DNA from 4 places in the Clostridium fungisolvens genome. Region 1 is predicted to be linked to each of the others. Evidence: predicted binding sites of a transcription regulator. Region 1 holds the regulator's gene; each other region holds the start of a gene.
What was found. The regulator Rex, encoded in region 1, represses fermentation and respiration genes when NADH is low (regulators of the CRP and FNR family bind a similar motif). The targets are predictions, from matches to a motif close to ATTGTTAANNNNTTAACAAT.
Positions count from the first base shown of each region.

Region 2: the regulator Rex is predicted to act here: its motif matches at 1,938-1,957, upstream of hypB (hydrogenase nickel incorporation protein HypB).
Region 3: the regulator Rex is predicted to act here: its motif matches at 1,676-1,695, upstream of adhE (bifunctional acetaldehyde-CoA/alcohol dehydrogenase).
Region 4: the regulator Rex is predicted to act here: its motif matches at 2,273-2,292, upstream of gap (type I glyceraldehyde-3-phosphate dehydrogenase).

Region 1 covers NZ_BLZR01000001.1:4,121,074-4,124,293, forward strand. Annotated here, with positions in the region: gene bsdtw1_RS18230 (acyl-CoA dehydrogenase) at 1-266, opposite strand, end outside; gene bsdtw1_RS18235 (short-chain-enoyl-CoA hydratase) at 433-1,215, opposite strand; gene bsdtw1_RS18240 (redox-sensing transcriptional repressor Rex) at 1,468-2,103, opposite strand; gene bsdtw1_RS18245 (ferritin) at 2,577-3,098, shown strand.
Region 2 covers NZ_BLZR01000001.1:2,101,458-2,104,677, reverse strand. Annotated here, with positions in the region: gene bsdtw1_RS08910 (FAD-dependent oxidoreductase) at 1-1,213, opposite strand, end outside; gene hypB (hydrogenase nickel incorporation protein HypB) at 1,249-1,920, opposite strand; gene bsdtw1_RS08900 (DUF5692 family protein) at 2,407-3,220, opposite strand, start outside.
Region 3 covers NZ_BLZR01000001.1:1,463,227-1,466,446, reverse strand. Annotated here, with positions in the region: gene bsdtw1_RS05960 (sigma 54-interacting transcriptional regulator) at 1-1,436, opposite strand, end outside; gene adhE (bifunctional acetaldehyde-CoA/alcohol dehydrogenase) at 1,919-3,220, shown strand, end outside.
Region 4 covers NZ_BLZR01000001.1:542,923-546,142, reverse strand. Annotated here, with positions in the region: gene bsdtw1_RS02095 (phosphoglycerate kinase) at 1-907, opposite strand, end outside; gene gap (type I glyceraldehyde-3-phosphate dehydrogenase) at 1,017-2,033, opposite strand; gene bsdtw1_RS02085 (sugar-binding transcriptional regulator) at 2,424-3,220, opposite strand, start outside.

The sequences.
Region 1 (3,220 bases):
GCTGATACTATAACACCGTGAGTACCACAAACTTTTGATAATTCTTCAACTGTAAGGATGTATGATAAAACATCTCCGCCAGCACCTTCATATTTCTTATCGAAAGGAATTCCTAACATACCTAGTGCAGCCATTTTCTTTGCATTTTCCATTGGGAATTCTTCAGTCTCGTCAATCTCACCTGCTATTGGCTTAACTTCATTTTGAGCAAAATCTCTAACCATTTGTCTTACTAATTCTTGTTCTCTTGTTAATTGGAAATCCATTTATTTATTCCCTCCTGCTATTTATTTAAGTATAGAGCAACTATTAATTACTCTTTTATATATGTTCATTTTTCACGGAGCAATTTTACTTGCTCCGTCTAGTATTTACTAATATTTTTAAATTTAAATATGAATTAAAGAAATTTTCAAAAAGTCATAAATTTAATTATTGGTTTTTGAAGTTCTTTTCTCTTCTTTCAACAAATGCAGTCATACCTTCAGTTTGATCTTCAGTAGCAAAACACTTACCAAAATCTTCTGCTTCTATAACTATAGCTTCATCAATGCTTACTTGCATTCCTCTGTCTATAGCATCTTTACATAACTTAACTGCGATTGGAGCATTTTTAGCTATCTTATTAGCAAGAGCTTTAGCTTCAGTCATTAAATCTTCTAGAGCTACAACTTTATTAACTAAACCTATTCTTAATGCTTCTTCTGCATTAATTATGTCTCCAGTATATATTAATTCTTTTGCTTTACCAAGTCCAACTATTCTAGGAAGTCTTTGTGTTCCACCAAATCCTGGAGTTATTCCAAGTCCACTCTCTGGTTGAGCGAATTTTGCTTTTACAGAAGCTATTCTTATATCACATGCCATGGCTAATTCACAGCCACCGCCTAATGCAAAACCTGAAATTGCTGCAATAACTGGTTTGTCCAGCACTTCTAACCTTCTGAAAACTTTATTTCCTAAAGCTCCGAATTCTCTACCTTGCTCTTCATTTAAGTCCTTCATTTCAGATATATCAGCACCAGCTACAAATGATTTTTCACCAGCTCCTGTTAATATAACAGCATAAACTTCTTTGTCTTTTTCAAGTTCTGATACAACTGTGTCTATGTCCTTTAATGTCTCTGAGTTAAGTGCGTTTAAAGCCTTTGGTCTGTTTATTGTCACAATAGCAATATTTCCTTCTTTTTCAAGGATAACATTTTTTAATTCCATTGTTTTGGCCTCCTTAAAGTAGTTATATTCTTAACAAAGCATATAAGTTTTATTTGCATAATCTTATATTACAATAAAAAGCTTACTAAATTTGTTAAATTTTTTCGACGTTTGTTAATATTATAACAAACAAAATCAAAAAATAATTGAAGCTCGTAAACTTCAATTATGATTATACTTGTTTAAGAATATATTTGCAATATATTTTGTGTCTTTTTTAACAATTTTTAAACTAGTATTTGTATTTATTATTTAATTTTGGGATTCATTTATTAAATATGCCAGTGTTAGTAAACTTTCACTTAAGTGAACATTTTCTACAATAACGTCTTTAGGAGCTACTAAATCTATAGGTGCAAAGTTCCAAATACCCTTTACTCCATTCTCCACCAGTTCATCACAAACCTTTTGAGCATTGTTGTCTGGAACACATAATATTGCTATATCAACGTGGTTTTCTTTTAGAAAATCTTTGATAACGTCTATATCTTTTATCTCTACGTCTTTTATTCTAATGCCTGTTAATCTTGGATTTGCATCAAACATCCCAAGAAGATTGAATCCTAGTTTTTCAAATTGAGTGTAGTTTGCAAGCGCTTGACCTATGTTACCAGCACCTATAATTATAGTATTATAATCTCTCTGAAGACCAAGAATAGCAATTATTTGATTATATAAATCTCTTACATTATAACCATAGCCTTGTTGACCAAAATCACCAAAGCAGTTTAAATCTTGTCTTATCTGTGATGCTGTAAATCCTATCTTCTCGCTTAATTCTTTAGATGAAATTCTATCAACATCATTTTTTAATAATTCTAATAGATATCTATGATATTTTGGTAGTCTCTTTATGACAGCCATAGATATATTTTTCTTTTTTTCCATTTATGTCACCTCTTCTTAAATTAACAAATAAGTTATTAAATTCTATAAGATCGCTAAAAAACTTAGCCGTATATTTTTTATACACCTGTTTTTCTGAACTTTGTTCATCTGTCAGGCCAATAAATCCTATTGTTTTACTTTTAATTTACCCACAAATTAAAAAATTTTAGATAGATGAAGAGTAATAAAATCCACTATACTACTCTATTCCTTATATATATTACCACATTTAACTTAAACTTATCTATATCTTAGTCATAAAATTGTTTTAATATGAAATTGTTTTTATATAAAGTTCTATTAATACTTTATGCCAGTAATTTATCTGAATATTATTATTTATTCAACAAATGATATTTATTATCCGACAATATTTCATGTTAAATATTGATTGTTTTACCATATAAATTTATAATAACAACAACTAATATAAATAACCTAATATATAAACATATTTAAAAGGAGGATAAAAAATGTTAAGCGAAAGATTAATTGAGGCTTTAAACGAACAAATAAATTATGAGTTTTATTCATCTTATACTTATCTAGCAATGGCTGCCTTTGCTCAATCAGAGGATTTAGATGGTTTTGCAAATTTCTTTAGAGTTCAGGCTCAAGAAGAACTTTTTCATGCTATGAAGTTTTATGATTATGTTTATCAAAAAAATGGTGATGTAACCCTTGAGGCCATACATAAACCACAAATAAAATTCGAAAATATGATTGATGTTTTCGAAAAAGGCTATGAGCATGAGCAAGAAGTTACAAGAAGAATATATAATCTTGCAGATATAGCAAATGAAGAAAAAGAACATTCTACTATATCCCTATTAAAATGGTTTATAGATGAACAAGTAGAAGAAGAAGATAATTTTAATAAGATAATTAAAAAACTTAGAAGAGCAGAATCAAATCCTGCCGCTCTTTATATGTTAGATGACGAATTAGCTCAAAGAGTTTATGTTGCCCCTACAACAGGTGCATCTGCTCAATAAAACTAAAAGCAGCTGATCTAACTTTAGCTTCAGCTGCTTCTATTATATATAGATTAATAACTTCAAATACGTCCATTAATTATAATGTTAAAAATATAACTGCTTAAATTCTGTTAAGAACC
Region 2 (3,220 bases), 2.0 Mb from region 1:
ATTCACACTTTCTAGGGCATATACGTCCGCAAATTGCTGGAAGTGGATTTTCTTTCTTTATAAGTTCTAAAGCATCTCTATATCTTCCTTGAGAAGCCATCTTGATATACCCTTGGATAGCTATGTGAGCTGGACATTCAGTTTTACATGGGCTTGTTCCGCTCTCAGCAACAACTTTACGGTGTCGATAATTTATATTCCATTTTTCCTTCCCCCATTTCGTATCGTATGGGGTATCTACTTCCTTAGGTGCTACAACAGGTTTCTTTGTACATAAATTTTGCCCCAGTGTTAAGGCATTAGCTTGGCAATTTTCTACACATTCTCCGCAAGCAACACATTTATCTGTATCCACTTGTGCAATATAGTTCGATCTAGAAAAATCAGGATTTCTAAAAAGGGTTGTATTTCTTAATCCAAAGCAAGAACATCCACAGCAATTACAAATAGCAAGTGCTTTTCCCGGTCCAGAAAGATTAGGTATCTGATGAACTAAACCTTCCTTTTCTGCTTTTTTACAAATAGCAATAGCCTCTTCTCTTGTAATACTCCTACCTCTTCCTGTACGAATATAGTAATCTGCAGCTGGTCCTAGCTGAATGCACATTTCCTCAACAGTATGTCCACAGCCTTCTCCCTTAACTCTCATAGATGTACGACAGGCACAATCAGCAACAGAAAAAATTTCATGGGTATTAAGTAGATATGCTATCTCTTCATAAGAAGCTTTTCTTGTATCTCCTTCAATTGCACTTTCGATTGGAATAACTCTCATTACTCCCATTCCTACAGGAAGGTTTCCCGCCATCAAGCCACTTAATCTTCTTGTATATTCTTCAAAACATTCAGCGATTACTGGATATTTTTCAACATTTTCCTTATTTGCAACCATATATTCCATTACTCCAGGAACGAAAAGCTCAAGGAAGTATTTTTTAGCACCATTTTCAAGTTCAAATTTAATTGAGCCATCAACAGCCATTTTATCTAGAATTTTTTCTACATATTCTTCAGGCTTGCCACAAAGAGCTGCAATTTCTTTTAAGCTTTTAGGTTTACGTACCTCTAAGTGCAGTGCTACTTCTGCCATTTCATCTGTAGTAACTGGCTCAAGAATTCTATACTCCGGATCTGTTGGTTTTACTTTTACTATCCCGCCAGTAATACCAGCAGCAATCTTATTTGCCAATTGAAGCACTTTTTGCTTGACCATATTAATTACCTCCCAAATAAAATATTATTAAGGTTCTATTTAGCCTGCCAATTTTTCACTTCTGTACTTAGCCAGACTACCCACTCTTTAATTCCTTCACCTGTTTTAGCGGAAATTGGAATAACCTTAATATTAGGGTTCAATTTCCTTACTCGCTCCTTTACAGCCTCGAAGTCAAAATCAAAATTAGCCATTGCATCTATCTTGTTAATAAGTAAAACATCAACAATAGAGAACATTAATGGATATTTAAGAGGTTTATCATCTCCCTCTGGCACACTTAAAATCATTGCATTTTTTGATGCTCCAGTATCAAATTCTGCTGGGCATACCAAATTCCCCACATTTTCTAGAATAACAAGATCAACATCTTCAGTTCCAAGTCCTAGTAGTCCTTGCTTAGTCATACCAGCATCAAGATGACACATACCACCAGTGTGTAGTTGTATTACCTTTGCACCGGTTTTGGCAACTATATTTGCATCTACCTCAGAATCGATATCCGCTTCTAGAACACCAATTTTCATTTGATCTTTCAAAGCCTCAATCGTCCTTAAAACAGTGGTTGTTTTGCCTGAACCAGGAGATGACATTAAATTTAATAAAAAAGTCTCATCTTTTTTTAGTTCTTCTCTAAGTAAATCTGCTTCTCGGTCATTATTTTCGAAAACACTTTTCTTAATTTCAAGAACCTTATATGCATCCATATTATTTACCCTCTCATTTTCTTAATTTTTTAACTTTAATTTTATTTTAAAAATAAAATAAATTGACTTTTAAGATATACCAGTTCAAAATATAATCCAATTAACATACAATTAATACTTAACAGAATAATCACCTAAGTTTTGTATAGCAAAACTTGGGTATCTATTCTACTAAACAGATAAACTACTTCAGATCTTGAACTCAAAATAAAGACTTCGATGAATCTACGAATTTTTTATTTTGGTAAATTTAAATATGAAGTAGTTTATCTATACATTTCCTTGTATCTTTTAATACAATTTCAATTCTCTTTCTTGGAATTTTCTTTAAAGCTATATTTTAAAAGCTAAACAAATGTCACTTGAATTTTATTGTTGTAATCTTCTGTAAAATAATTCCAATTATCTTTATGATTCTATTATAAAATGTTTTCAAAGTATATCAATAGACAAAAAGGTCTGTTTGTCTAATTATGAGTACAATATCTATTCCGCAAGTGCTTTAATTTCTTTGTATTCTTTTAAATCTGTATATAGCTCCCCAAGATAAGGATTTCTTTTGGTCTTAACTACTTTATAAATCATGTAAACAAATACTGCTATATTAGCAACTAACGCTGCAAAGCTAAATCCAAATAGTGGTACTGTATTATAAGATGAGGAAACAGCGAATGCTCCTTTATCAATGAAATACGGAAAGGTCTGTGCAAACATACACCATATTGCTAAAGTTTGTGCACGATGTTGTAGCCATGCTCCTTTTCCAACAGTAAAGGAACAAATTGTTGGAGCCAATAGCAAAGCAAAACCACAATACCATGCATGTCCTGGAAGACAGTTATAGGTATAAGCAAAATTCCACAAATCATAGGCTATTATCCAAAACCATAGCATATCAGGCCACAACATATCTTTACTTCCGTCTTTATCAGTCTGTTTTTTTATGCAAATCCCAAGCCAACCGGTTATAGTTATAATGTTTAAAATACCTGCTACACCATTCATGAAATTCCAGGAGCCACCAAGTACATACATAGCTTCATCAGCTAATCTTCCTCCTCCGGCATATTGAATACCAACTTGAAAATCACGAGATACTGCCTCCAAAATATTTATAGCAAGAATAAGTGGAGGAAAACATAATGCCCACTTTTTATCTGATAATCTCCATTCCTTACCTGTAGATTTATTCTTCCATTTAACATGTCTGATACACCAAAATCCAATGCATCCTGCTGTAGACGAATACACCTTTGCTAAATGAAACCAATCTGTATAAGTTGTATCGCTTAATACTGTA
Region 3 (3,220 bases), 2.7 Mb from region 1:
ATGTTCAATAACTTGGCTATATCTTTGTGATCCATAATCTTTCCAAGTTTATCTTCAACTTTTCTATGAAGAATATCATCAATTTCTTCAACCTTCAATCCTTGCTTCTCAAGTTTTTGGAACTCATTTTCTATATATTGATATATCTCATTTTCATTTACATATTCATTTATTTGATTCTTATAGTTCTCCATATTCTTTATGTCTATATACATGTCATCTGTGACTAAGTTCATTAATGTCTTATTAATAGCCCCTCCTTTTAGGAATGGACTTTTAATAAAGTTACTCAAATCCTCCATATCTATTAATACTTCATCAGTATTTTGTGACATATATTTTACATAGCTTTTTGCACATATTACTTGAATATCACTTTTTAATTGCCCGATGTTACCTTGACAGTTATATAGCATTAAACTCATTAACACATCTTTAGAAACTAAAAGGTTTTTATTTATTCTATTTGCCTCTCTTATTAAAAACATAATTATTATTTCTAGTCTCTCTGAAAGAGGTCTATCATTTAATTTAGGCAATTCAATCAGCATTGGAATTCTTCTTCTAAAGGTTAGTAGCAAGTTAGATTCTGGATTTTCTGTAGTAGCTCCTAGTATCAAAACGTTTACGTTTCTTTCGGTATTTGTTTCTCCAAGCCTTCTATATTTACCTTTATCTATAAGATAAAATAATATCTCTTGCCCTTCAGGCGGGAGTCTGTGTATTTCATCTAAAAATAATATGCCGCCATTGGCTTTATCAACTAGCCCCTCCCTATCCACATTAGCTCCAGTATAGGCTCCTTTTACTACACCAAATAATTGAGATATAAGTAAATTAGCATTCTCAGCATAATCTGCACAGTTAAATATCACTAAAGGTGCATCTTTAGGCTTTACCTTGCTATGTATGGCAAATTCATACATACATTCTGCAAGTTCACTTTTCCCTACCCCTGTGCCGCCATAAATAAGTGTGTGAAGTCCGTGAGGAGGGTATAGTATTGCAGCCTTAGCTAAATCAATCTTGTTTTTAAGACTTCCATTAACACCTATTAATTTATTGAAGCAACCATCTCTTCTATTAGTTTGTTTTTCAATAAACTCACCAGCATTTATTATCTCTTTTTCGTTTTGCACCAATTCTTCAACATGATCTTTCATAACTCTAGATATTATATTTCTAGAAATTTCATACCCTCTTTCAATCATTAATTCAGTTAATTTTCTCTCAGATACATTAGGATGTATTTTTAAAATTTCTTTTAAATCCTTCAATAAAATATCTTTTCTTCTATCCCTTGAATCTGGAATATTTTGTTTATTTCTTTCAGTAAGAATTTTTGCTCTTGGCATAGATAGCATTTCACTAAGTTCTTGATCAGTATATGGATTCTTTTTATCCTCAGTTTTAATGATCTCAATCAATTTATCCATAAATTACTCCTCCCAATATTTCTATATAAAGAATAGTAAATTTTATCACACCTCATCTCTAGTTTTGATTTTAAAAATATGTAATATAATTTTATCAACAAACCGGCACATTTAGTTATTATTTTAGTTCAATCTTGGTTTAATAAATTTGGAATAATAAGAAACTAATTATGCAATGAACAATTTATGCCATATTATAATTTAAGCAATAACTGTGCCAATACATTATAATCCAACATATAGTTAATTGTTTGACAATGTTTTTTCTGTAAACTCAACTTATTTCATCCACTTTTATTTTGAATTGGTGTTTTTTCTATTTTTTAATTATATTTTCAGTGATTATCACTAAATATTCCGATATCAATAAAATATTTTTCTTGAATTTTCTAAAAATTTTACTTGCCTTATAAAAAACTTTGTTATATTATTAACATAATAATTAAACTTTTAACAAACTTTTTTGAAAGAGGGGATCTATAATGAAGGTTGTAAACAATGAAGATCTATTAAAAAAACTCGACGAGGTAAGAAAAGCACAAAAAGTATTTGCCACTTACTCCCAAGAAAAAGTAGACGAGATATTTAGAAGTGCAGCTATCGCTGCAAACAATGCAAGAATTAAATTAGCCAAAATGGCTGTTAATGAAAGCGGAATGGGAATCCTTGAAGATAAAGTAATGAAAAATCATTTCGCCGCTGAATATATTTACAACAAATACAAAGACGAAAAGACTTGTGGCGTTATTGAGTACGATGAAGCTGCTGGTTTTAAAAGAATTGCCGCACCAATTGGAGTAATAGCTGCTGTCATCCCAACTACAAACCCTACTTCTACTGCAATTTTTAAAGCTTTAATTGCTTTAAAAACTAGAAATGGAATAATATTTTCTCCACATCCTAGAGCAAAAAATGCCAATATTGAAGCTGCACGAATTGTTTTAGATGCAGCTATTAAAGCTGGTGCTCCAGAAGGTATAATCGGCTGGATAGATGAACCTAGTATCGAACTTTCCCAAACCATAATGAGAGAAGCAGATATGATATTAGCTACTGGTGGTCCTGCTATGGTAAAGGCTGCTTATTCATCAGGAAAACCTGCTATAGGTGTTGGAGCCGGTAACACTCCTGCAATTATAGATGAAAGTGCTCATATAAAAATGGCAGTCAGTTCAATTCTTTTATCTAAATCCTTTGATAACGGTGTTATATGTGCTTCGGAACAATCTGTTTTAGTTCTTGATTCAATATATGATAAGGTAAAAACCGAATTTGAAGATCGCGGTGGTTACGTCTTAAAAACCTCAGAAGCTGAAAAGTTAAGAAAAATACTTTTAGTTAATGGCAATATAAATCCTAATATAGTGGGACAATCAGCTATAAAAATAGCTGAACTTGCAGATATCAAGGTTCCTGAGAATACAAGAGTTCTAGTTGCAGAAACAGAAATAGTGGATTTCTCTGAACCTTTTGCACACGAGAAGCTTTCACCTGTTCTTGCCTTATACAAAGTAAAAACTTTTGATGAAGCAGTTGAAAAAGCAGAATTCCTTATTGAACAAGGAGGCCTTGGACATACCTCAATACTATATATTGATACTTTAACACAGAAAGAAAAAGTTGATAGATTTACTACCGCTATGAAGACAGTAAGAACATTAATAAATGTACCAGCTACTCATGGAGCTATGGGAGATGTGTTTAACTTTAGATTAACTCCATCATTAACCTTAGGTTGTGGTCCTTGGGGTGGGAATTCTGTGTCAGACAATATAGGCCCTAAG
Region 4 (3,220 bases), 3.6 Mb from region 1:
CATATAAAGCTTCTGTCTTTGGTCCGATATCTAATCCCATAAATCCAGCTTCGATGTTTTGATCTTCAGTAACCTTAGGTTCAACATCCTTGAACTCTGCAGCTACTCTGTGGTCTACTGGTAATAAGAAATTAACATTCTTAGCCTTAGCTTTTTCAACCATTTCTAAAGCATAATCTAATCTATCAGCTTCTACTAGTGAGCTTCCGATTTCATATCCTTGAGCTTTTAGGAATGTGTAAGCCATTCCTCCACCTATTATTATAGTATCAACTTTATCTAATAGGTTGTTTATAACAGCTATCTTATCTGAAACCTTAGCTCCACCTAATATAGCAACGAAAGGTCTAACTGGATTGTTTACAGCTTCTCCTAAGAACTTTAATTCTTTTTGAATTAAGTATCCACATACAGCTGTATCTACAAACTTAGTAACTCCTTCAGTTGATGAGTGTGCTCTATGAGCAGTTCCGAAAGCATCATTAACATATACATCACAAAGGCTAGCTAATTCCTTTGATAATTCTTCTCCGTTTTTGCTTTCTTCTTTTCTGAATCTAGTGTTTTCAAGAAGAACAACGTCTCCTTCTTTCATTTCTGCTACAGCTTTTTTAGCATTTTCGCCAACTACTTGTTCATCAGCAGCAAAAACAACTTCTTTGTCTAGCATTTCGCTTAATCTTGTAGCAACTGGAGCTAATGACTTAGAAGCATCTTTTCCTAAATGTGAGCAAAGTATAACCTTTGCACCATTTTCTATTAAATATTTTATTGTTGGAAGTGCTCCAACTAATCTGTTTTCATCTGTTATAACGCCATCTTTTAGTGGAACGTTAAAATCACATCTTACTAATACTCTTTTACCTTTAACTTCGATATCTTCAATTGTTTTCTTATTGAAACTCATGGATTTTCACCTCTTAATTTTATAATTTAAAAAGGTCTGGCCTTATAGCCATAACTACAAAACCAGACCTATTTTTGATGTTTAAATACTTTTAACTAAATACTTAAAATTACTTTAAGAAGTTAGCGAAGTGCTTTATAGTTCTAACCATTTGGCTAGTGTATGAGTTTTCGTTGTCATACCATGCAACAGTTTGAACTTGGTATAAATCTTCTCCGATTTTTGAAACCATAGTTTGAGTTGCATCAAATAATGAACCAAATCTCATTCCAACGATATCAGAAGAAACTAATTGTTCTTCAGTGTATCCGAATGATTCGTTTGAAGCAGCTTTCATAGCAGCATTGATTCCTTCAACTGTAACGTCTTTTCCTTTAACAACTGAAGTTAATATTGTAGTTGAACCAGTTGGAACTGGAACTCTTTGTGCAGAACCGATTAATTTTCCGTTTAATTCTGGAATAACTAATCCTATAGCTTTAGCAGCACCAGTTGAGTTAGGAACTATGTTTACAGCAGCAGCTCTAGCACGTCTGAAGTCTCCACCTCTGTGTGGTCCATCTAATACCATTTGATCTCCAGTGTAAGCATGGATTGTTGACATTATACCAGATTGAATTGTTGCATAATCGTTAAGTGCTTTAGCCATTGGAGCTAAGCAGTTAGTTGTACATGATGCAGCTGAAATTATATGATCATCAGCAGTTAATATATCATGGTTTACATTGTAAACAACTGTTGGAAGATCGTTACCAGCTGGAGCTGATATAACAACTTTCTTAGCACCTGCAGTGATGTGTGCTTGAGATTTAGCTTTTGATACATAGAAACCAGTACATTCAAGTACTACGTCTACTCCGATTTCTCCCCAAGGAAGTGTTGCAGCATCAGCTTTTGCATATATTTGAATTTCTTTTCCATTTACAACTATAGAAGATTCTTTAACTTCTACTGTTCCATCATATCTACCTTGAGATGAGTCATATTTTAATAAGTGTGCTAACATCTTAGGATCTGTTAAGTCGTTGATTGCAACAACATCATATCCTTCTGCACCGAACATTTGTCTGAATGCAAGACGTCCAATACGTCCAAACCCATTAATTGCTACTTTAATATTTGCCATTGAAAGTACCTCCTAAAAGATATAATTTTTTTATTTAAAATATTTGTAAAAATACTTTATAACTTTTTTACAGTTACTAGTTTGATCAAAACAATAAGCTGGTCATTAATGCTCCCAGTGAATATTATTTCGTCCCACATGTCTATTATAGATTATTTAAAGGAATTTTTAAATAGTATTTTTAAAAAAAACTGTAAATTTTACTTTATTTAAGGAAAGATTGCGATTTTAATGGTAAATTTGTTATAAATTAAACCATATATTAAATTATTATCACTATTAATCAAATATTGTAACTCCATACAATCTAAATTGCTAAAAAATATCCCTATATCACAAACACCTTAACTAGCTAAATATACTACTATAGTTTTTTTAAATAGTTTTATTTTATTCCTGGTTATTACTTCCACTTAAATATTCTATAATCTTCATTGCAGCACCTTCGTCTGTAATCAGAACACCGTTGCTTTTGTTTAATTCGGTAGCAAGGATGGCCTCTACTTTATTCTTCCCACCTGCCACTGCAATATGAGTAGATATTTTATTTACATCATTTATATTTATCCCTAAGGTTTGATTTACACTTATAACCTTAGCCTGTTTATCAAAATAAAATCCAAAAGCTTCACCTACAGCTCCTAAGCTTGTTAGTCTATCAAATTGTTCCTGTGATAAACCTCTTTTTAGTGCCATTTTGTCCGCTCTACCAATACCATATACCAGTACATCAGCTTTATGAATGGTATCAATTACGTCCTTTATCTCTTTTTCTTGAATAATAGTTTCTAATATTTCTTCACTTAAATTCTCTGGAACATGAAGCATCTTATAGCTTCCATTTAATTTTTCCGCCAGCCTAGCAGCAAGTGTATTTGCCTGAGTTTCAACTTTTTTCCCCATACCGCCTCGAGCTGGAACCACCATTGCATTGTGAATATTACTCATCTTAGGAAAATTATCTATAACTTCTTTTATTGTACTTCCTCCAGTAATAGCTATTATGTTTCCACTCTTTATGATGGATTTAGCATAATTAGCAGCTGCTTTTCCTAGTTCTTTTATTATTGAATTATCAATATCCATATCTCCAGGAACTACTATTACTTTTTTTGTTCCAAGAGACTTTCTAATGAACTCTTCTACATCTGACAATCCTTTTATTTCATGAATAAAACCTTTTAAGT